One region of the Paraclostridium bifermentans genome, then DNA from elsewhere that is predicted to be linked to it. Evidence: riboswitches for the same ligand, from Rfam matches in the RefSeq annotation. Region 1 holds a riboswitch; each other region holds the start of a gene.
What was found. Region 1 has a riboswitch for cyclic di-GMP ahead of KXZ80_RS10855 (SpaA isopeptide-forming pilin-related protein). Riboswitches for the same ligand answer to the same signal wherever they lie in the genome.
Positions count from the first base shown of each region.

Region 1 (5,574 bases):
ATCCCTCTGGTGCTTTTGTTTCTTGGTAATAGTAGTTTCCATATCCTAAGTTATCGAATTCTACTTTCCCTTCTTTATTTGTCATAGCTTTCGCTATTTCTTTTTTATTACTATCAAATATTGTAAACTCTGTATTTGCTAATACTTTTTTACTATCTTTTGAATCTGTTTTTGTTATTTCTATTTTTCCTATTATCTTATCATCTGATACTGTTTTACTTATTACTTGATTGTTGTCTTTAACCTCGAATGGATACATTTTGCTATCTATTGTGTATCCCTCTGGTGCTTTTGTTTCTTGGTAATAGTAGTTTCCATATCCTAAGTTATCGAATTCTACTTTCCCTTCTTTATTTGTCATAGCTTTCGCTATTTCTTTTTTATTGCCATCAAATATTGTAAATTCTGTGTTTGCTAATACTTTTTTACTATCTTTTGAGTCGGTCTTTGTTATCTCTATTTTTCCTTTTATTGCATCATTTTTAACAACTAAGTTGATATCTGAATCAGAATCTAATTTTATTTCAAATTGTATAGGATCAGTATTTAAAATGTATCCTTGTGGTGCCTTTTTTTCAACCGCTTTATATTTACCTGGCGAAAGCTTTAAATTAGCTATTCCATCTTTACCTGTTGTTACACTTGTTATCTTGCTTCCACTTAAATTTTGAATTTCAAATACAGCACCTTCTAATACTTTTTTTTCATTATCTGAATCAACTTTTTTAATAGTTGCATTATGGTCAGATTGTGTATTTAGTATATTTCCTAAATCTACAGTAGTCCCTATTTGATTTTCATTTATAATAATTTTTATCTCTTTACTATCTAAGTTATATCCTTTAGGAGCTTTTGTCTCTTTTAAATAATATACTCCTGGATTATCTATTGAGTGTGATAGTATTCCATTTGAATCACTATTTAATGTAGCTATAACCTTTTTATTACTATCCATTAAATTAAAAGTTGCTCCTGAAAGTGGCGATTTTGTTGTACTATCAATTTTTTTTGCAGTAAATCTATAACCTTTTTTCGTTTCAACTTTATTAGTTGTAGAGTTGTTTATCTTTGCAACATTAGTTACAGTTTTTCCATCCTCTACTTTAGAAAAATCCGTTTTTATTTTTACTTGAAGTGGTTCTCCATATTCTATCTCTTTTTTATCATTGGTAATTTTTATAGTATTGCTTTCTTTATCTATGTTTACATTAAAGTGTTCTGGAGTATCAACCCCTAAAATTTCAACTGCTGGATCTAACTTATCTGTTAAATTTAAATACCCCTTATCAAAATATCCATAACAATCAAAATCAATTGTGTAATTTACTATTTGATTATCACCTTTTTTAATTAATGTCTTATCTACTTTTTTTCGTGCATTTATAGCCCCTGCATTCATTTCATATCTTACAACATTTTGAACATCTTTAGATGTATTATCATAACTTAATTTAGCTTTATTTGTGTAAGCCTTTTGTCTCTGTGTAACTTCTAAGTCATAATAAATTAAATAATGCTTATCTGTATTCCCTATATTAACAGTTAGCTTATTATTTTCAAATTTTATCTTATCTTTCATTTTATCTGTTACCCATTCAAAGTTATCAGATATATCATATGTACCTACCATAATGCTTCCATCTACTAATTTCATTCCATCTGGAATGTTATCTTCAATAATTGCATTTGTTACACTTTGATTATTAGGGTTTATATCAAGTGTATATTTAACCTTATTGTCATTAAGATTTACTATATTTATTGTATTTCCATTCTCATCTTTTGCTGTCTCATTAGTTCTACTGTATTTGGTTAACATCTTACCATCGTCTTTAGGTTTTACTATTGCTTTTGATGATAATGTTTCATCATGTTTAATTAAATCAACAACATTATCATAACGTTGCATATTTTGCTTTATTATAACACTATAACTTACTCTATATTTGTTATAGGTAGTTCCAAAATTTACATTCACTGAATTATTTTGTGTATTTATCTTTCCTCGAAAATCTTCTGTTACATCTTTCTCTGGCTTACCATATTGTGTTTCATAAACTTTTACAGAATCTTTAACTAACTCCATTCCATTAGGAATAGCATCCTTTATATATGCATTATACATAGTTGCATACTTTTCATTAACATATATACTATATTTTACTTTTTTACCTATAACAGGATTATTTATATTGTTTATTAATGTTCCATTTTCATAACCATCATATCCATCTGGATTATCAACAGTTTTATAAATTTGTCTATCAGTTACAGTAGGAGGATCTACTGGCGGTTTTTCATCGGGAGGAACTATTTCCACATCAATATATTGAACTGTACCATCTAAATTAACTTCAACTCTTTGTGTTGTGTTAGTTTCAACATTTTTAGCTGTAGCCTTTACACTCATGTATCCACCTATTGCATCATTTGCACCTTCACTAAACACAGCTGTAACAGTTGTTCCGTCTACATTTACGCTTTTAAAATGTTCTGGCGGATATTTAGGTTGAATATTTTCAAATACATCCGGCAATTTAAATGTTATTGTGTCTCCTGCTTTTATACTCCCTGGCCCATTTAATGCCTCGTAATTTAAATTAAACTCAACTTGTTCCCCTGATTCCAATTTTGTCTTGTTGCTTGTTAATGTCAACTTAACATTATTGTTTTCAGCAAACACTGTCATCCCTGGAGATATAATGTTTAGTATTAGATTTAATATCACAATCATACTAAGCATTCTATACCTTTTTTTTGTTCTCACAAAATCACCTCATCTTAATTTTTTATAAAAAAAGGCTATATTTATATTCAATAAATATAGCCGGTTGCACCACTAACTCCGCATACCCCAGGTGCCCACATACAGGGTATACTTCTTCGCCTCTATTTTTCTTCAATTTTCATAATTTAAAATAAAAAAGGCTATATTTATATTCAATAAATATAGCCGGTTGCACCACTAGCTCCACATATCCCAGGTGCCCACATACAGGATATACTTCTTCGCCTCTATTTTTTCTTCAATTTTCATAATTTAAAATAAAAAAGGCTATATTTATATTCAATAAATATAGCCGGTTGCACCACTAACTCCGCATATCCCAGGTGCCCACATACAGGATATACTTCTTCGCCTCTATTTTTCTTCAATTTTCATAATTTAAAATAAAAAAGGCTATATTTATATTCAATAAATATAGCCGGTTGCACCACTAACTCCGTATATTCCAGGTGCCCACATACAGAATATACTTCTTCGTTTCTATTTTTTAAATTAACCTTCATAATTATAGCGTATTTTAACATTTTTTGAAATTATATCTTATTATCTCTTCTTACCTTTACTAATTTTTTCTTTATATTTATTTGTTTATAATCTTTCAAGAATTTCTCACCTTTATAATTTAATAAGTCAACATATGAATACAGATCATGAACTTCGATTACTCCTATATCTTCATTATTTATTCCCTTTATATTACTGAATGTCCCTACTATATCTATAATTCTTATTTTTTTCTTTTTACCCGCATTTAAATATATTCTTGTTACTTCACTATGAGTTTTTTCCTTATTATTTATTTTTTTTCTGTTTTTAAAAATTTCAACTGATTTTTGTTCAAACTTATATTTGCTACTTTTTATTTCATCAATTTTTATATCTTCTAAAACATCTATATCGTATCCTATATATTCCTTTATTTCATCTATATATTTTTTATCTTTCTCACTTACTATAGTCACTGCTTTTCCATGTCGATCGTGTCTTCCGGTTCTCCCTATTCTATGAATATAATTTTCCTTATCCCTAGGAACATCATAATTTATTACCAATGATATATCATCTATATGAATACCTCTACTAGCTACATCTGTACTTACTAATACATTATATTTTCCGTTTTTTAAATCTTTAATGGTAAATATCCTTTTCTCTTGAGACATATCTCCATGTAATTGCTCTACTAAAAATTTATCTTTTTTCATTCTTCTATATAATTGAGATACCTTATCTTTAGTATTCAAAAATATTATTGTTGTTTCAGGATTTAAATCATATATAATATTCTTTAAATTTTCATATCGATCTTCATCTTTAGAATACATTAACTTTTCTTCTATTTTGTTTTTGTAAATACAATTTTCATTAACAATAATCTCATTATATTTTCCAATGTACATTTCACATATATGACTTATTTCTTTATCTATTGTGGCTGAAAATAATCCAGTCGTAACGGATGTAGGAATATTGTTAAATATAAATTCCATATCATCCACAAAACCTTTATTTAACATTTTATCCGCTTCATCTATAATAAAATATTCTAAATTATTTAAATTGATTGTTTCTCTATTTATATGATCAATTATTCTTCCAGGAGTTGCTACAACTATATGCACTCTTTGCTTCAGCTCAAAAATTTGCTCTTTTATTGGTTGTTTCCCAAATATAGCGCTACATCTGATTTTCTTTAATCTTCCTATATTTGAAATTTCATCTTTTACTTGAAGAGCTAACTCTCTTGTTGGAACTACTATTAATGCTTGTATATTATTATTTTCAATATTTATGTTCTCACATATAGGAATTCCAAAACTAGCTGTTTTACCACTTCCAGTTCTTGATTTAACTACAATATTTTCTTTATTTAAAAGCTTTGGAACCACTTCTTCCTGAACTTTTGATGGTTCTATGTATCCCATATTAAAAAGAGCTTTAGTTATATATTTATTCAATTTAAATTTTCTAAAATTATTATCCATCTTATCACCTTATTTCACTAAAATAAATTTTTATAGCTATTTATTATATCACATATCAGAACTAATATTACTTTTTTAACATATATTATATAATCGCTTTGATTTAGGAGGTGGACCTATTTGTGCAATCAAAAGATTTTTTTTGAATATTTGACAGTTATCCTAAATAATTCTAACTTGCCAAAAAATAATATAAACAATTATTTAAAAAGCATTAGTTTTCTAAATAGTGAACTTCAAACAATTTCGAGACATAATCCTCATTCAACAGATGAATATAATATTAATTTAGACTTGAAATCAAATCTAAAAAATGCAATGTCCATAGAAAATAAAAAAATTTCTAAATTTGTAAATCAGAAAAATCAGCTTGATAAAAGTGATCTCTATTTTAGTTTAGCTAGTTTTAATTTATATAATAGCATTTATAATAACATTTACTCCAGAAATGACTTTACATCTAAAGAGCTATACTATTGTACAAAATTTGATACTCAAAGCAATGCCATAAATCTAATAGTTAATAGCTTAAAGGAATCAAGTGAGACTCTATACTTAGATGGATACATCTTAAATCTAAAAAATTTTGCGATAGCTGATTTATTTAATTTTTATATAGAGTTGAGAGATGCCAGAGGAATAGTTTTTGCAAGTAAAATTTTCAAAAACATAGATATAGCCGGTAACTTAGGAGTATTTTCTGCAAAAAAAGTATATCTTCCTTTTTTAAGTAAAGAGTATGAGCTGTTTAATACAGACTTAAGCACTATTACTTGGTACTATACTTACGATTTTGTTTAA
Region 1 covers NZ_CP079737.1:2,263,889-2,269,462, forward strand. Annotated here, with positions in the region: gene KXZ80_RS10855 (SpaA isopeptide-forming pilin-related protein) at 1-2,767, opposite strand, end outside; cyclic di-GMP riboswitch class II at 2,817-2,900, opposite strand; cyclic di-GMP riboswitch class II at 2,943-3,026, opposite strand; cyclic di-GMP riboswitch class II at 3,070-3,153, opposite strand; cyclic di-GMP riboswitch class II at 3,196-3,279, opposite strand; gene KXZ80_RS10860 (DEAD/DEAH box helicase) at 3,322-4,746, opposite strand; gene KXZ80_RS10865 (hypothetical protein) at 4,894-5,574, shown strand.

Region 2 (5,574 bases), 930 kb from region 1:
ATCTACTATAAATCTTACTTTTCTATCTCCTAATCCAGAAGTTTGTAAATTTTCCTTTGCCCAAGTTACCATACCTTTAGATGCATCTACATGACATACTTCCGCTCCAGCAGCTGCACAAGCAACAGTTGCTCCACCTGTATATGCAAATAAGTTTAAAACTTTTATAGGTCTGCCAGCATTTTTTATCATGTCCATTGACCAATCCCAGTTAGCAGCTTGCTCTGGGAATAATCCTGTATGCTTAAATCCAGTTGGACTTATATTGAATTTAAGGTTTTTATAACTTATTGTCCACTTTTCTGGATATTTCTTTTTATGTTCCCATTGACCTCCACCTCTACTACTTCTGTGATAATGTCCATGTGGGTTTTTCCATAATCCTTTTTCTTCAGCAATCGGCCACATAACTTGAGGATCTGGTCTTCTTAAAACAACATTTCCCCAACGCTCTAATTTTTCTCCGTTACCCATATCTATAAGTTCATAATCTTTCCATTTATCAGCTAATAATAACATTGATTTCCTCCTAAAAAATTAATCTCAATTTATGTATTATATCATATTATTCCTTGATATTTTGAGTATTTTAAAGAGTTTATATACTTATTCTTAAAATTTGGTAATACTATTGTATAATAGTATTGTATTAAAATTTTAAATGTTTACTTAGGAGGGGTTTTTTATGGCAAGTCAAAAAATATTAGATGCATTAAACAATCAGCTTCAAATGGAGTTCTTCTCTGAATATTTCTATATGTCTATGGAGGCATACTTCATGGATAACAATTTAGATGGTTTTGCAAACTTCTTTAATGTACAAGCTAAAGAAGAAAGAGATCATGCTTATAAGTTATTTAATTACATAAGTAGAGCTGGTGGAAAAATAGTTTTACAAGCTATTGAACAACCTAAGAGTGACTTTGAAAGTCCTTTAGAAGTTTTTGAATTAGCTTTAAACCACGAAAAACTTATAACTAATTCAATTCATGAGTTAACTGATTTAGCAATATCTGAAAAAGATCATACAACATCTTCTTTCTTAAGATGGTTTATAGATGAGCAATCTGAAGAAGAAGAAAGCATGGAAAAAATAGTTAGAAAGTTAAGATTACTAAAAAATGATCCTGCTGGTCTTTTAATGATTGACCAAGAGTTAGCTCAAAGAACTTACGTACCAATAGCTCCAAATGCTTAAAATAAAAAAAGCTGTTTAATAAATTTATTAAACAGCTTTTTTATTATTTACATAATGCTTAGAGTTTCTTTTTTAGAATTGTATCTTTTATATATGATTAAATCCCTTCTATTTCTCATATCTAATTTAGAAAGAATATTAGTTACATGTTTTTTTATAGTATGTTCACTTACGTATAATTCCTTTGCAATCTCTTTGTTTGTTAATCCAATAGATACTTTATCTAAAACCTGATTTTCTCTATCAGTTAAGACATTGCTATCTTCAAAATTATTGCCTGTTCTCTCATTTATCATTTCTTCTAATAAATCCACATCATAATATTTTTTACCTTTTATAACTGTATTTAATATATGCATTAATTCATCTTTTTCTGGTATATCTACTATATAACTATTGATTCCATTTTTAAAACATTCTATAAAAATTTCTTTATTTTTATCTTTATTAAAAACCATTATTTTTGAATTGCCGAAAACCTCTTTTATATCACTTATAGAATCTTTACTTTGTTCTATATCAACAAATACAAAATTAATATTTATTAAATTATAATCTTCAGCCTCTTTCAAATCTTTTATACACCTGACTTTATAGTCTTTAAATCTGTTACTAAAAAATAGAGATAACGCCTCTCTAATTATAAAAGATTTAGATATTATTAACACTTCCACATACCACCCCTATATAAAAATTTTTATAAAGATACATAATTGCATAATATACAATTATGCAAAATTGGAAGCCGGTTGCACTACTCACTCCATATATTCCAAGTGCCCAGATACAGAATATACTTCTACGTTTCTTTCATAATGTAATAAAATTGTTACACCTTTAGACTATATAATATCATATACTTTAGTGTAAATTAATAGATTTCGCCCTACATTTTTTCTGAAAATTCTATATATTTTTACATCATAACTATTTTTTCTACAAAATAAAACAAATTGAAACATCCTAAATATTTTAATTAATACAAATCATTATTTAAAATAATTTCTTTTCTACTTTTGTAATTCAATTTACTCATAACGTGACTTAAATGTTTTTTTACCGTGAATTCGGTTATATTTAACTTTTTAGATATCTCTCTATTAGATAATCCTTTGCTAGCCTCTATCATTACCTCTTTTTCTCTATCAGTAATAATGTATTTAGAATCTTTACTTTTCATTTTTCCTATAAGTTTATGTACTACTTGAGAGTCATAAAATTTACTTCCATTTAATATTTTGTTTATTATATACTTAAATTCGTATTCATCTTCAAAATCACATACATAACCATCTATATTATAATCTAAGCATACTTTAAGAACACCTTCACTTTTAAATCGATCTAATACCATTAAATAATTATTATATTCTTTTAGTTTAACTATTCTCTTTAAATTATCAAGCTTTGTATCGTAATTATGATATATAGCTAAATCATAATTTTTATAATTATTTATTTCTATATAACTATCGATATCAAATATATCTACATCTATATTTTTATTTTTATATATTTTCATTATTAAGTTATTTATTGTTTCTTTTATAATAAAAGAATTAGATAAAACTAATATATTCATCTTTGCCTCCTACAACTTGTAATACACTTTTTAGTAATAATTATAGTTAAGTATATTACACTTTTTGCACACTACTTTGTATACTCGCCTTTAACTATTAGTCTATGACTTCCTATATATTTAGGCGTACATGTTACTAAAGTTATTTCTTTTTTATCCTTATCACTTGAGTCTACCACTTCTACTTTATCTGGTGTAACAACTTCTATATTATTAACTTTATACTTAAATTCTTCGTTTCCAGATAAAACATTTATCTCATCTCCTACTTGTAGTTCATCTAAGTTTGAAAAAAACTTATTACTTGTATATGCCCTATGACCTGCTACTGCAAAATTTCCATATTCTCCTGGCATAGATGTATTTTCAAAGTGACCTACTGCATCTTTTAATATCTCGTTGTCTATACCTCTTTTTATAGCTACTTCTAAATCTATTTTAGGTATATTTAAAACTCCTATCACATCTCCTAAATTATATTCATCATTTTTAATATCACTAGTGATTATAGTTTCTTTATAATCTTCTACCATCTTATTATTTATTTTAGACGTTGTGTAATTTAAATATAAAACTCCACATATTACACATGCACCAAAAGCTATAAGTAACTTTCCAAAAGTACGTTTCATATTATCACACCCTCTTCTTAGTCTTTATAATAAAAGAATATAAATACTGCTAAAAAAATAATTTCAATAGCTATTGCCTTTGGATTAGATAGTAAGTTCATTACATATCCTACCTTAGGAATACTAAATTTAACTTCTCCTATTATGTTTTCTTCTTTTAAAATATCTGCATCATTTACATTATTATTATCACCTTTTGTTATATATCCTTCATCTGTTTCTTCTATTACTCTATGAGTTATTATTACTCCTTCATTATCTTTGTATGTCACGATATCATTTACTTTTATATCAGATTTGTCCTTATGTTGAGTTATAACCATATCTCCTGGATAAAATTTAGGCTCCATACTTCCCGATAATACAGTATAAGTTCTAAATCCTATTATTTTAAATAACTTATCTGACTTTGTAGACATTAAATTCAATATTAAAATACCAAATATACATAAAACTATAAAATTCAATATATTATAATTTTTTGATTTTTTTTCTTTTACCATGTTAATTTCCCCCTATAAACTAAAAGATGCTGTTTATATTTAAACAGCATCTTTTAATTGTTATTGTGTTTCTATTTCTTCAGTTTGTTGTTGTGCTGTTTCTGATTTATTAGGAATCGATTCATCCATAGATATACCAACTTCTTCAAGTTGACTAGGATTTTCTACATCTTCTTTTGGACATTTTACTATATCTATATTGCTATTATTTTCTTCTTTTTGAGACTCTTCCATATTTTGTTCAATAGGAGCTTCTACATCTTCATTTGTAGTTTCTTCATCTTCATTATTATCTATAGATTTTGATCTTGAACTAATAACGTGATAATATGCTTCAAGTTTTTTATCTTCATTAATCCTAAACTTTATATTCCATACTTCTGTTATTTCTATTTCTTGACTATCTTTTTTCTCTTTAAACTTAATTTCTATATTAAATTGATTTTCTTCACTAAATTTATCACCTATTTTATCTTTATTAAAATCTTTATCATTTCTCTTTTCTATAACAAAATGATGAAGACTTTTCTCATCTAACTTTATATCGCTGAATTCTCCACTTCCTCCTTCAAGTATTTTTATACTATCTATCTCCTTTGGTTTATATTTATCTGGTATATAAATCTTTATTTCTTCTCTACCATCTTGGAAATGGACCTTTAAGTTAGATTTTAATAAGTCATTTTTTGATTCTTCTATTTTAACTAAGTTTGCCTGGTTTGCCATATCTGTAAATCCAGCTTCTTCAGAAGTTATTTGCCCATTATTATAATTAATTTGACTTGCAAATACATCTACATTAAAGCCTATATTCTTTTGGGATATTTCATTTATTATGCTTTCATCGCCTGTATTTAAACTTATTATAGATTTACATTTCAATGTCTCTCCAGGCTTTAATTTAACCCTTGTTCCATTCTCGTACTTTAAATCTATAAATTTATCTTCAGCTAAATTAATATCTACGTTAGTTAATATTTTATTATTATCTTCATCCACAATGTTTAGACTATAACTTATATATTTAAAGTACATAGGGTTTAAATCATTTAATTCATTTAAATTAATTTTCAATCTCAATTTTTCATTCAAATTACCATCATTTTTAATTGTAAAGTCTTTAACTTCTTTAAAATTTTTATCTTCCTTTAAAGTTTCACTATTAAATCCCTCACTAATGGCTACATTTAAATCTCCCATAGTTATAGATAAATGATTTTGTATATTTTCTTTATCATCAAACCATGCATATGCAGATATAGTGTTGCAAACACCTATAATTAATGTAAGAGCTAAACTACTCATGACAGTTTTGATAGTTTGATTTTTTGTTTTTTTAAGTCGTTTTAATCTACTCATGATGTTTACCTCCTTTTTCTTTAGACGAGTTTTTATTCAACATAAAACCTGCTCCTATTGTTGCTAACCCAAACATAATTAAACTTGTCGAATTTATTATCCCGCCTGTTTGTGGCAATTTGTTTGATCCACTACCAACTTCCATATCTGGATTTAAAGATGTATTTGGATTTTTATTAGGTTGTTCAGTTGGCGGGTTTGGCTTAATTAATTTATTATCATCTACTTTATATGCGATCCCTATATTAAATATATTTTCAAGCGATTGCGCATTATTATCCATTTCAACATCTTTTTTCA
Region 2 covers NZ_CP079737.1:3,196,916-3,202,489, forward strand. Annotated here, with positions in the region: gene KXZ80_RS15490 (class I SAM-dependent methyltransferase) at 1-519, opposite strand, end outside; gene KXZ80_RS15495 (ferritin) at 686-1,198, shown strand; gene KXZ80_RS15500 (response regulator transcription factor) at 1,246-1,872, opposite strand; cyclic di-GMP riboswitch class II at 1,933-2,016, opposite strand; gene KXZ80_RS15505 (helix-turn-helix transcriptional regulator) at 2,175-2,780, opposite strand; gene KXZ80_RS15510 (class D sortase) at 2,852-3,412, opposite strand; gene KXZ80_RS15515 (signal peptidase I) at 3,430-3,915, opposite strand; gene KXZ80_RS15520 (hypothetical protein) at 3,976-5,274, opposite strand; gene KXZ80_RS15525 (LPXTG cell wall anchor domain-containing protein) at 5,267-5,574, opposite strand, start outside.
Region 2: another riboswitch for cyclic di-GMP. It lies ahead of KXZ80_RS15500 (response regulator transcription factor); the one in region 1 lies ahead of KXZ80_RS10855 (SpaA isopeptide-forming pilin-related protein).

Region 3 (5,574 bases), 260 kb from region 1:
ATGTTAATCCATTGGATATAGATTATGTAATAGAATGTTCAGAAGAAGCTTGTGGAGATATGAACCAAAGAGGTGGAGGAAACTTTGCTAAGGCTATAGCTGAAATGGCTGGACTTCAAAATGCTTCAGGATCAGATACAAGAGGTTTCTGTGCTGGACCTACTCATGCTTTAATAAATGCTGCTGCACTTGTTAAATCAGGAATATATAAAAATGTTATGGTAGTTGCAGGTGGAGCTAGTGCTAAACTTGGAATGAATGCTAAAGACCACGTTAAAAAAGGTCTTCCAGTATTAGAAGACGTTGTTGGAGGATTCGCTGTTTTAGTTTCTGAAAATGATGGAGTTAATCCAATAATAAGAACTGATTTAACAGGAAAACATAGTGTTGGAACTGGATCTTCTCCACAAGCTGTTATGACTGCATTAATAACTAGTGGACTTGATAGAGCTAACTTAAAAATAACTGATGTTGATGTTTACTCAGTTGAAATGCAAAACCCAGATATAACTAAGCCTGCTGGAGCTGGGGATGTTCCAGAAGCTAACTATAAAATGATAGGTGCTCTTGCTGTTAAGCGTGGAGACTTAGAAAAGAAAGAATTAAAGAACTTTGTAAGCGAAAAAGGTATACCAGGTTGGGCTCCAACTCAAGGACATATACCTTCAGGAGTTCCATATATAGGATTTGGTATAGATGATTTAACTTCTGGAGATAAAAACAGAGCTATGGTAGTTGGTAAGGGAAGTTTATTCTTAGGAAGAATGACTAACTTATTCGATGGAGTTTCTTTCATAGTTGAGAGAAATCAAGGTGTAGAGGAAGAAGCAGCTGCAGTTTCTAAAGAAGAAATCAAGAAAATTATAGCTGAATCTATGAAAAAATTAGCTCAAGATATGTTAATAGAAGAGTAGGAATAGAAGACGTATAGAATTTTATAAAAATTCATTTTGAGGGGAGATATGGTTATGCCTAAAAAGATTATAGCCGAAACTTTTTTAGATATAGCAAATGCTATTGAAAGCGGCGAATTTGGTAAAAAAGTTAGAATTGGTTTGACTACATTAGGTAGTGAGCATGGAACTGAAAATTTAGTTAAAGGTGCTCACCTAGCTAAGTCAAATTTATTTGATATAGTTTTAATAGGACCTAAAGTTGAAACTGAACTTGAGGTTGTTGAAGTTAATGAAGAAAGCGAAATGCATTCTAAAATGGAAGAACTATTAGATTCAGGTTACATAGATGCTTGCGTAACTATGCATTACAATTTCCCTATAGGAGTTTCTACAGTTGGTAGAGTTATAACTCCAGGTAGAGGAAAAGAAATGATACTTGCTACTACTACAGGAACAAGTGCAACAAACAGAATAGAAGCTATGGTTAGAAATGCTGTTTACGGTATATCTACAGCTAAGTCTATAGGAATAAAAAATCCTACTGTTGGTATATTAAATGTTGATGGTGCTAGACAAGTAGAAAAAGCTTTAAAAGACTTACAAGCAAATGGGTATGATATATCTTTTGCTGAATCAGTTAGAGCAGATGGTGGTTGCGTAATGAGAGGAAATGACTTATTATGTGGTGCTCCAGATGTTATGGTTACTGATACTTTAAGTGGAAATATATTTATGAAAGTATTCTCTTCATTTACTACTGGTGGAGATTATGAAGCTCAAGGATTTGGATATGGTCCTGGTGTAGGAGAAGACTATGATAGAAAGATATTAATATTATCTAGAGCATCTGGTTCTCCAGTTGTTGCAAATGCATTAAGATACGCTTATGACGTTGTTAAAGGTGATGTTACTAAGGTATCAAAAGATGAATTTAAAAATGTTAAAAATGCTAAATATGACGATATTATAGCTGCTTTAACTAAAAAAGAAGTTAAGAAAGATAATGATGAGGAAGTAGCTATGCCGGCAAAAGAAGTTGTTACTCATCAAATATCTGGTGTAGATATAATGGATTTAGAAGATGCGGTTAAAGTTTTATGGAAAAATGGAATTTATGCAGAAAGTGGTATGGGATGTACGGGGCCTATAGTTCTTGTTGCTGAAGGAAAAGGAGAAGCGTGTGTTAAGATGCTTCTAGATGCAGGTTATACTGCTAAATAATTAAAAAACGAATCCTTGCCATGGAAGTAGTTTGAAGACTAGGTTATTTGGGGGCTTGGGATTTGTGATATGTTTTGCTTCATACAAGCTGGGAAGATGCTTGTAAATGTCGCTACAACATACACACAAATCCCTCGCCTAACTGATTACCTAGTCTTTTTTTGATAAGATAAAAGATAAATGTCTCTGCAACATAAAGTTCAATCCCATTCAAACCTACAACTCAGTCTTTTTTTGTGGAGATAATATAGAAATGTCGCTGCAACATACTCACAAATCCCACACTGAACTGATAACTCAGTCTTTTTTTGGATATTTCTTCAAAATTACAATAAATTAAAATGAATATTAGCTTATCAATTTATGTCAAAAAAATAGCGAAAATGTCGCAATGATGTATAATTTAATTTTTCAAATTAAAAATATTTAATATATAAATTAAAAAAGTTGAAAAACAATATAAATAGCAAATTAATTAAATAAAATGTAAAAAAATAGAAAACGATTTAGGGTGTTTTAGGGAATATTTTTCAGTATAATAAAAAAGAAGAATAAATTAATAAGGAATCTAATAGGTTTAAATATAGAGGCTATGAAATATGTTTTGTAAATGGGCACTTGAAACATATGGAGCTAATAGTGCAACCGGCTATTTAAAGATATAAGTATAAAATTACTTTTATCATTTAAATAGCCTTTTTTATGCTGAAAATGTTGTATTTACTGAGAATTTGTGGAGGATCTATAAAATAAATCGAAATAAATTTTTAGTTACTATGATAAATTAAGGAGAGTTAAATGAGTAGAAAAAGAATTAAAGTTGGAGCAATATCTATACTTTTATTAATATGTATAGTCACCGTTCAAAAGATATCATATGCAAGTTTGACATCCAAAGATAAAGTGACCAATACATTAAATTTGGGGGATATAAATATAGAAGTAAGTGAAAATTTTACACCGCCTAAAGATTGGAATGGAGATGAATATAGCAAAGAAGTAAAAATAAAAAATAATAGTACATCACCAGCACTTATAAGAGTATCCATAATTCCTAGATGGGTGGATGAAAAAGGAAATACATGGCCAGGAGATACTAATTTAGTAACTTTAAACTATGAAACTAATAATATAACAGCAAATCAAAATATAATAAAAAATAATAAATGGATCTATGGCAACGACAATTATTATTACTACAACACAATAGTTGCAAAGGACAAAGAAACAAAACAAATATTAAAATCAGTAAGCGCAAACATTCCGGAAGAATTAAAAGAAAGATATAAAAATAAAACTTTAATAGTAGATGTAAAAGCAGAGGCTGTACAAGCTACAAAGGATGCATATAAAAAAACTTGGAACAATATTGAAAATCAAGGAATACATAAAATACTAGAAAATTTATGTACTAGGTAAAAAAATTTCAGGGAGAATATACTATGGAAAACAAAGTAATGTTAAAAAAATTAGGAAATATACTTTTTTATGTAGTTCTAATATCTTTATTATCCATATCATTTATTATGGTAAAGTCTGTAAAAGAGGGAAAACAGCCAACAATAATGGGGCATAAATTTTTTACAGTAATGACAGGAAGTATGCAACCTTCAATAATGGTTGGAGATTTAGTAATAGCGAAAGAATTACAACCTGAACAAATAAATGTAGGGGATGTAATAACATTTAAAAGTCAAAATTCAGGAAATATAACGACACACAGAGTAAAAGAAATTATAAAAGATGGAGCAGGAATAAAATACATAACACAAGGTGATGCAAATAATGTGCAGGATCAAAATCCAGTAGAATCAAACGCAGTTATAGGTAAAGTTGTTAAATGTATACCGAAGGTTGGAATGGCTATGTCATGGATGAAGTCACACCTATCACTAATTATAGTAGGAATATTTGCAATAACAGCATTAAGTGCTATAGGTAGCAACCTTAGAAAAAAACTAAAATCTATAGATGAAGAAGAAAGACAAAATAAAGAAAGAGAAAAAGCGGATGCATAAAACAACTGTAACAGTAAGTGCTGATTACATAGATTGAGTAAATATTTAATTTTGGAGGGAATAAAATGAATAAGAAAGTTCAAGCGTTAGCAGTATCAGGAGTACTGACAGTAGGTGTAATATGGGGAACACTTGCATGGTTTACATCTCAAGATAAAGCAACAAATACTTTTAATACAGCATCAAATAGCGATAATAATGGTAGTGGAATAAAAATAATTGAGGAATTTGAAAAACCTACAAACATGCTTCCAGGAGATGAAGTAAACAAAGATGTACAAGTAAGTAATACCACAACATATGATCAATTTGTAAGAGTTAAGCTTACACCTAAATTTGTAGAAGTAACAAAAGATAGTAGTGGAAATGAAGTTAGAAAAGAAATAAAAGAAGTAAATGGAAAAAAATTAGAGATTGATAAAATAAAGTTAAACTTCACTAAAAAATTAAATGAAAGTAAAACTAATGGAACTTGGTTTGCTGGAAAAGATGGATACTACTACTACATTGGAAAAATAGGACCTGAAGGATGGACTAATACATTACTTGACTCTGTAACATTAGATAAGGAATCGGGAAATGAGTATAGGGGATTAGGTTTTGACATAGATGTTGATGCTACTTCTATACAAGCTTCAAATGATGCATATAAAGATTGGGCTAAAGATAGTGGATTACTTGAAAAATTCGATGAATTACAAAAACAAGGGGTTGTAGCTGCAACGGATGCTAAAGAGCCAAATAAAAATAACTAAGATTAAAATTAAAAAATCTATAAAGGAGTGAGAATGTGAAAAACTTTATAAGAAAAATTTTAGTAGTCACTTCACTTCTTTCAATAATAACAACTATAAAGGTGGATGCAGATACATTGGCTCCACCTAATGTTCAATTATTGGGAAATGCGAATGAATTAGTATACATACCTGATGATGATTTATTTCTACAACATCCTAACATGATTCCAGGAGATTATATAAGAAGAACTTTAGAAATTAAAAATAAGCATAAATATCCATACGAACTTTTCTTAAGGGCAGAGCGAGTAAGCCCAAAAGAAGAATATGATCTTTTAGATAAGCTAGATTTAAGAATTTCATATAAAGATGAAGTTATATATGATGAAGCCGTTAATGGAGAAGATAAATTAACCAAAGGTATTAGTTTAGGAGTATTTAATCCAGGGCAGGAAGAAAATCTTATTGCAGAAGTTAAATTAGATGGAGCATCTACTGGAAATGAATATAAAAATAAATCTGCTCAAATAGATTGGATATTTACAGCAGTTAGAAGTGAAGATGAAAGCCATGATAATGATAAAGAAACTGTAGATAAATCAGATAAAACTAACAACACAAATAAAACAGATCAATCTCCAAATAATCTAGGATCAGATGAAAATGATATGAGGAGCGAATCGCCAAAAACAGGAGAAGATG
Region 3 covers NZ_CP079737.1:2,525,704-2,531,277, reverse strand. Annotated here, with positions in the region: gene grdC (glycine/sarcosine/betaine reductase complex component C subunit beta) at 1-914, shown strand, start outside; gene grdD (glycine/sarcosine/betaine reductase complex component C subunit alpha) at 969-2,117, shown strand; cyclic di-GMP riboswitch class II at 2,694-2,777, shown strand; gene KXZ80_RS12165 (BsaA family SipW-dependent biofilm matrix protein) at 2,916-3,536, shown strand; gene KXZ80_RS12160 (signal peptidase I) at 3,560-4,135, shown strand; gene KXZ80_RS12155 (BsaA family SipW-dependent biofilm matrix protein) at 4,201-4,890, shown strand; gene KXZ80_RS12150 (LPXTG cell wall anchor domain-containing protein) at 4,926-5,574, shown strand, end outside.
Region 3: another riboswitch for cyclic di-GMP. It lies ahead of KXZ80_RS12165 (BsaA family SipW-dependent biofilm matrix protein); the one in region 1 lies ahead of KXZ80_RS10855 (SpaA isopeptide-forming pilin-related protein).

Region 4 (5,574 bases), 880 kb from region 1:
TATTGTGTTAGTTCCTGCCCCTTTTACGTCAGCTCCCATTTCATTTAAGAAGTTTGCTAAATCAACTATTTCTGGTTCTTCTGCAGCATTTTCCACTATAGTAGTACCTTCTGCTAAAGCAGCAGCCATCATTATATTTTCTGTAGCTCCTACTGATGGGAAATCTAAGTATAACTTGCTTCCTACTAATTTCTCCGTATTCGCCTCCACAAATCCATGATCTATTATTACATTAGCTCCTAATGCCTTAAATCCTTTTAGATGTAAATCTATAGGTCTAGTTCCTATTGCACATCCTCCTGGCATAGATATCTTTGTATGGTTAAATCTAGCAAGTAGCGGTCCCATTACTAAGAATGATGCTCTCATCTTTCTTACAAGCTCATATGGAGCTTCACAAGTCTTTATATTACTTGCATCTACTGTTAATGTACAATCCTTATATTCAACCTCAGCACCTAAATGTCTTAATAAGTCAGATATTACATGTACATCTTTTAAGTTAGGAACCCCTTTTAACACTGATTTTCCATCCGCTAATAAAGTTGCTGCTATTATTGGTAATACTGCATTTTTTGCCCCATCTATTTTAACACTTCCTACAAGTGGATTACTCTTCTTAACTAAAATTTTTGCCATTTCACTTTTCTCCTCACACTAATAATCTAATTTTATTATAGGTGTAGCTACGTAAACCATAGTTTTTTCTTCATTTTCGCTATACCTAATTCCTATATTTAAATTTACCTTATTTCCCAAATATTCAAGGTAATCAGTTTTAATCAATTTACTAAAAGCTGTTACCGACATAAAGTTTTCTTCTTCAACCCTATCTATTTCTTTAGCATTCATATTATATAATATTTTTTTCAAAATATCATCATATTTGTGTAGTTGTAACTTTTTTTTATACTCTCCAGCCATACATGTATAAATATCGACTTTTTTGCAATACAAATTTAGAGTATTTTCTACAACTGTATAAATATCCACTATATCTTTATATACTTTATTTTCTAATATGTCAACTATAATATAGGACTCATTTTTACCTTTATTAGCGACAATGATAGATATATTTCTATCTTTTTCATCTATCTGTGCATATACCTGAGTTTGAGTGTCCTTTTTACTTTCAATCCACTTTAAATTAGATTCCTCAAGCCCTAAATTTGAAATTATTTCCATGCAAATATTTTTCATTTCTTCTTTTTCTAAAGATTTATCTAAATATGCATTTGCTTTCATATTATAAAATTTAAAATTACTATCTATACTTTCAAAAGTATTTACTAGTTGATTATATCCATTATTCTTTATCTCAGCTTCTGATTCTCCATAGAACAAAACTATCCCTAATAAAAATATAAATATAAAACTTATACTCACTAATATTTTTTTCATAGTATTACCTCCCCATATTTCCAGTTTTATACTATAAAGTATTAACAAAAATTGGTTGGTTATACTATTCCTGATTCCAAAAATATTTTAATATATTATTATAATTTTTTCTATACATATTAAATTATATATAATTTTACACAATAAAAAAGCTATACTTATATTTTAAGTGTAGCCGGTTGCATCAATAGCTCCATATATCCAAGATGCCCACCTATAGGATATAGTTCTTCGCTTCTCAATTCATTATGAAATATATTTAATTGCGCATTAGAGACTAAATTTGGCGCTTTTAAGCTTTCGGATGAGTTTTATTTGTATTTACCCTATCTCATACTCTCAAAAGCTTCAAATCACTATTTTTAAGATTTAGTTAATTAGTCAGCATCTTAAATTAGTATATATAAAAATATGCATAAAGTTTAAAAAGGTGATTCTCAATATAAAATCGAGATATCACCTTTGATTTTTATTATTCAACAGTAACTGATTTAGCTAAGTTTCTTGGCTTATCTACATCACAACCTCTTTCAACTGCAACATAGTAAGATAATAATTGAAGTGGTAAAACTGTTAATATACTTGATAAAACATCCTCAACATTAGGTATATATATCACTTCATCAGCAGACTTTTCAACTTCTTTATTTTTCTCTTGAGCTACAGCAATTACGTATGCTCCTCTTGCTCTAACTTCTTCCATGTTAGAAACCATTTTTTCAAATAACTCTCCTTGAGAAGCTATAGCAACTACAGGAGTTCCTTTTTCTATTAATGCTATAGTTCCATGCTTTAACTCACCTGCAGCAAATGCTTCTGCATGTATATATGATATTTCTTTTATTTTTAAAGCACCTTCCATAGCTATATTATAATCTAATCCTCTACCTAAGTAGAATGCACTATGTTTTTCTTTTAAAGTCTTTGCAACTTCTTTTATATGATCTTCTTGTTTTAAAGCTTCTTCAACCTTTGAAGGCATTTCTTTTAGTTTTTCTATCATTTCATTATAATACTCTCTAGTTATAGTACCTTTCTTTATAGCAAAGTCTAAAGCTATCATATAGAATGATACTAATTGAGTTGTATATGCTTTAGTTGATGCAACTGATATTTCAGGTCCTGCCCAAGTATAGAATACATCATCTGATTCTCTTGCAATTGAAGATCCAACAACATTAGTTACTGATAATATTCTAGCTCCTCTTTCTTTCGCATATCTTAAAGAAGCTAAAGTATCTGCAGTTTCTCCTGATTGACTTACTAATATTAATAGTGTCTTATCATCTATAAATGGATCTCTATATCTAAATTCTGATGCTATATCTGTTATAACTGGAATCTTAGCAAATTTTTCTATAGCAAATTTTCCTATAAGTCCAGCATGATAAGCAGTTCCACACGCTACTATATAAACTCTATTTATATTGTCTAAATCTTCTTTAGTCATCTTTATATCATCTAAATGGATTTCTCTGTTTTCATTTAATCTTCTTACTAATGTTTCTTTTACTCCATTAGGTTGTTCATATATTTCTTTTAACATGAAATGTTCGTATCCACCTTTAGATGCAGCTTCAACATCCCAAGTAATTTCATTAACTTCTTTGTTTACTACTTCTCTATTTTCATTTAATATAGTAACTTTATCTCCTACTATATGAACAAATTCACCATTTTCTAAGAAATATACATTTCTTGTATATTTTAATATTGCAGGTATATCTGATGCTATAAAGTTTTCTCCATCTCCAAGTCCTACAACTAAAGGACTATCTTTTCTAACTGATACTAATTCTTGATTATTATCTTTACATATAACACCTAATGCATATGCTCCTCTTAATCTTTGAGTAGCTTTATATACTGCATCTAATAAATTACCTTCATAATATTTATCAACTAAATGTGCTACTACTTCTGTGTCTGTTTGAGATAAGAATTTTACACCTTCAGCTTGTAATTCTTCTTTTAATTCCATATAGTTTTCTATAATTCCATTGTGAACTACAGCTATTGTTCTATCCATATTAAAGTGAGGATGTGAATTAACATCTGATGGCTCTCCATGAGTTGCCCATCTTGTATGTCCTATTCCTAACCCTCCATTTATAGGGTTCTTTTCTAGATCCTCTGCTAAAACAGCTAATCTTCCTTTAAACTTTCTTATTTCTAACTCATTTCCTGTATTTATAGCAACACCTGCAGAATCATATCCTCTGTATTCAAGCTTTGATAATCCTTCTACTAAAACTTCTGTTGCCATTCTATTTCCTAAATATCCAACTATACCACACATAATTTGTGTCCTCCTAAAAATATTATTATTTTATATATTTTTAAGATTCAGGTCAGTTTACATAAACTTTTTTTTGTACATACAATCACTTATACGGTTTGTAAAAGTCTTCCGATGGTAAACACACCGCAGAGTATCCGCCGACAATTCGATAAACTCTGTCCTCGTCAACTTAGATTTTACTAAGTTCTGGCGCTTGCAAAGTAAATACTAAAAATTAATCTTAGTATTTACTTCTGAAATTATGATAATTTCTCTTGTATCAAATTAGCTAAATTTGTAGCTAATTCTTTTAGTTGACCTTCATCTTTACCCTCTAACATAACTCTTACTAATGGCTCTGTTCCTGATGGTCTTATTAATACTCTTCCACATCCATCCATTAGTTTTTCTATTCTTTCTATTTCAGCTTTAATTTCTGGTATTTCCATATATCTATTTTTATTTTCATTTTTTATTCTAGCGTTAACTAATACTTGTGGATATTGATTCATCACCGCTGCAAGTTCTGATAAAGTTTTACCTTCTTCTTTAACTATCTGAGCTAAAACTAAAGAACTTAAAGTTCCATCTCCAGTCGTATTATAATCTAAGAAAATCATATGTCCTGATTGCTCTCCACCTAAATTATATCCGCTATTTTTCATTTCTTCTAAAACATATCTATCTCCTACAGCTGTTGTTGCTAAGTTTATGTTATTTTCCTTTGCAGCTATAACTAATCCTATATTACTCATAACTGTAACAACTAAAGTATCTTTAGCTAACTTATTGTGTTTCTTTAAATAGATTGCACTTAATATCATTATATGGTCGCCATCTACAATTTGACCCTTTTCATTTACAGCTATTAGTCTATCTGCATCTCCATCATATGCAAGTCCTAAATCAGCATTATTTCTTAATACTTCTTCTTGAAGACCTTCTGGATGTGTTGATCCGCATTTATCATTTATATTATTTCCATCTGGTGTATTGTTTATAGCTACAACATCTGCACCTAATTCTTCAAATACCATTGGCGCAACTTTATATGCAGCTCCATTCGCACAGTCTAACACAACTTTTAATCCATTAAAATCTATATTCACTATAGTTTTTAAATAATCAACGTAATCTCTTACAGCGTCATGTTCATGTATTTTTTTACCAACTTTATCTCCAGTTGGATGTACTTCCACTTTTTCTATATCATCTATATATGACTCTATTTCAAGTTCAATAGAATCATCAAGTTTATATCCATTTTCATTAAAGAATTTTATTCCATTATACTCCACTGGGTTGTGAGATGCTGATATAACTACTCCACAATCTGCATTGTAATGCTTCGTTAAGTATGCAACTCCTGGAGTCGGTATTACCCCAACAGTTATAATATCACATCCAACTGACATAAGTCCAGCTATAAGGGCTGATTCTAGCATATCTCCAGATACTCTTGTATCTTTACCAACTACAACCTTAACCTTATCTTTACCCTTAGTTAAAACATACCCTCCTGCTCTACCTAGTTTATATGCTAGCTCGCAGTTAAGCTCTGTATTAGCTATTCCTCTTACTCCGTCAGTTCCAAAATATTTTCTCATTTTTAAAAAAACTCCTTCCAGCAATAAGACTCTAATATATCACAGTTTTATACTATGTTCAATACAGGTCTTTAGTTCATAATTGTTATTTTAATATGTTTCACAAAAAAAGACAATAGTATTTACACTATTGTCTCTTTTGTGTCATTAATTAAACAAACATGACATTTTCCGACTATGCAAGCGCTTCTTGAGATTTAACTGCTTCAGCACCTTTTAGTAAAGCTGCTTTGTTTAATGGAACAAATTTTTCTTTACTTGGCCCGAAAACTTTTTTAAATG
Region 4 covers NZ_CP079737.1:3,146,470-3,152,043, forward strand. Annotated here, with positions in the region: gene murA (UDP-N-acetylglucosamine 1-carboxyvinyltransferase) at 1-639, opposite strand, end outside; gene KXZ80_RS15125 (YwmB family TATA-box binding protein) at 658-1,404, opposite strand; cyclic di-GMP riboswitch class II at 1,569-1,652, opposite strand; gene glmS (glutamine--fructose-6-phosphate transaminase (isomerizing)) at 1,877-3,703, opposite strand; gene glmM (phosphoglucosamine mutase) at 3,946-5,292, opposite strand; gene KXZ80_RS15140 (2-oxoacid:acceptor oxidoreductase family protein) at 5,468-5,574, opposite strand, start outside.
Region 4: another riboswitch for cyclic di-GMP. It lies ahead of KXZ80_RS15125 (YwmB family TATA-box binding protein); the one in region 1 lies ahead of KXZ80_RS10855 (SpaA isopeptide-forming pilin-related protein).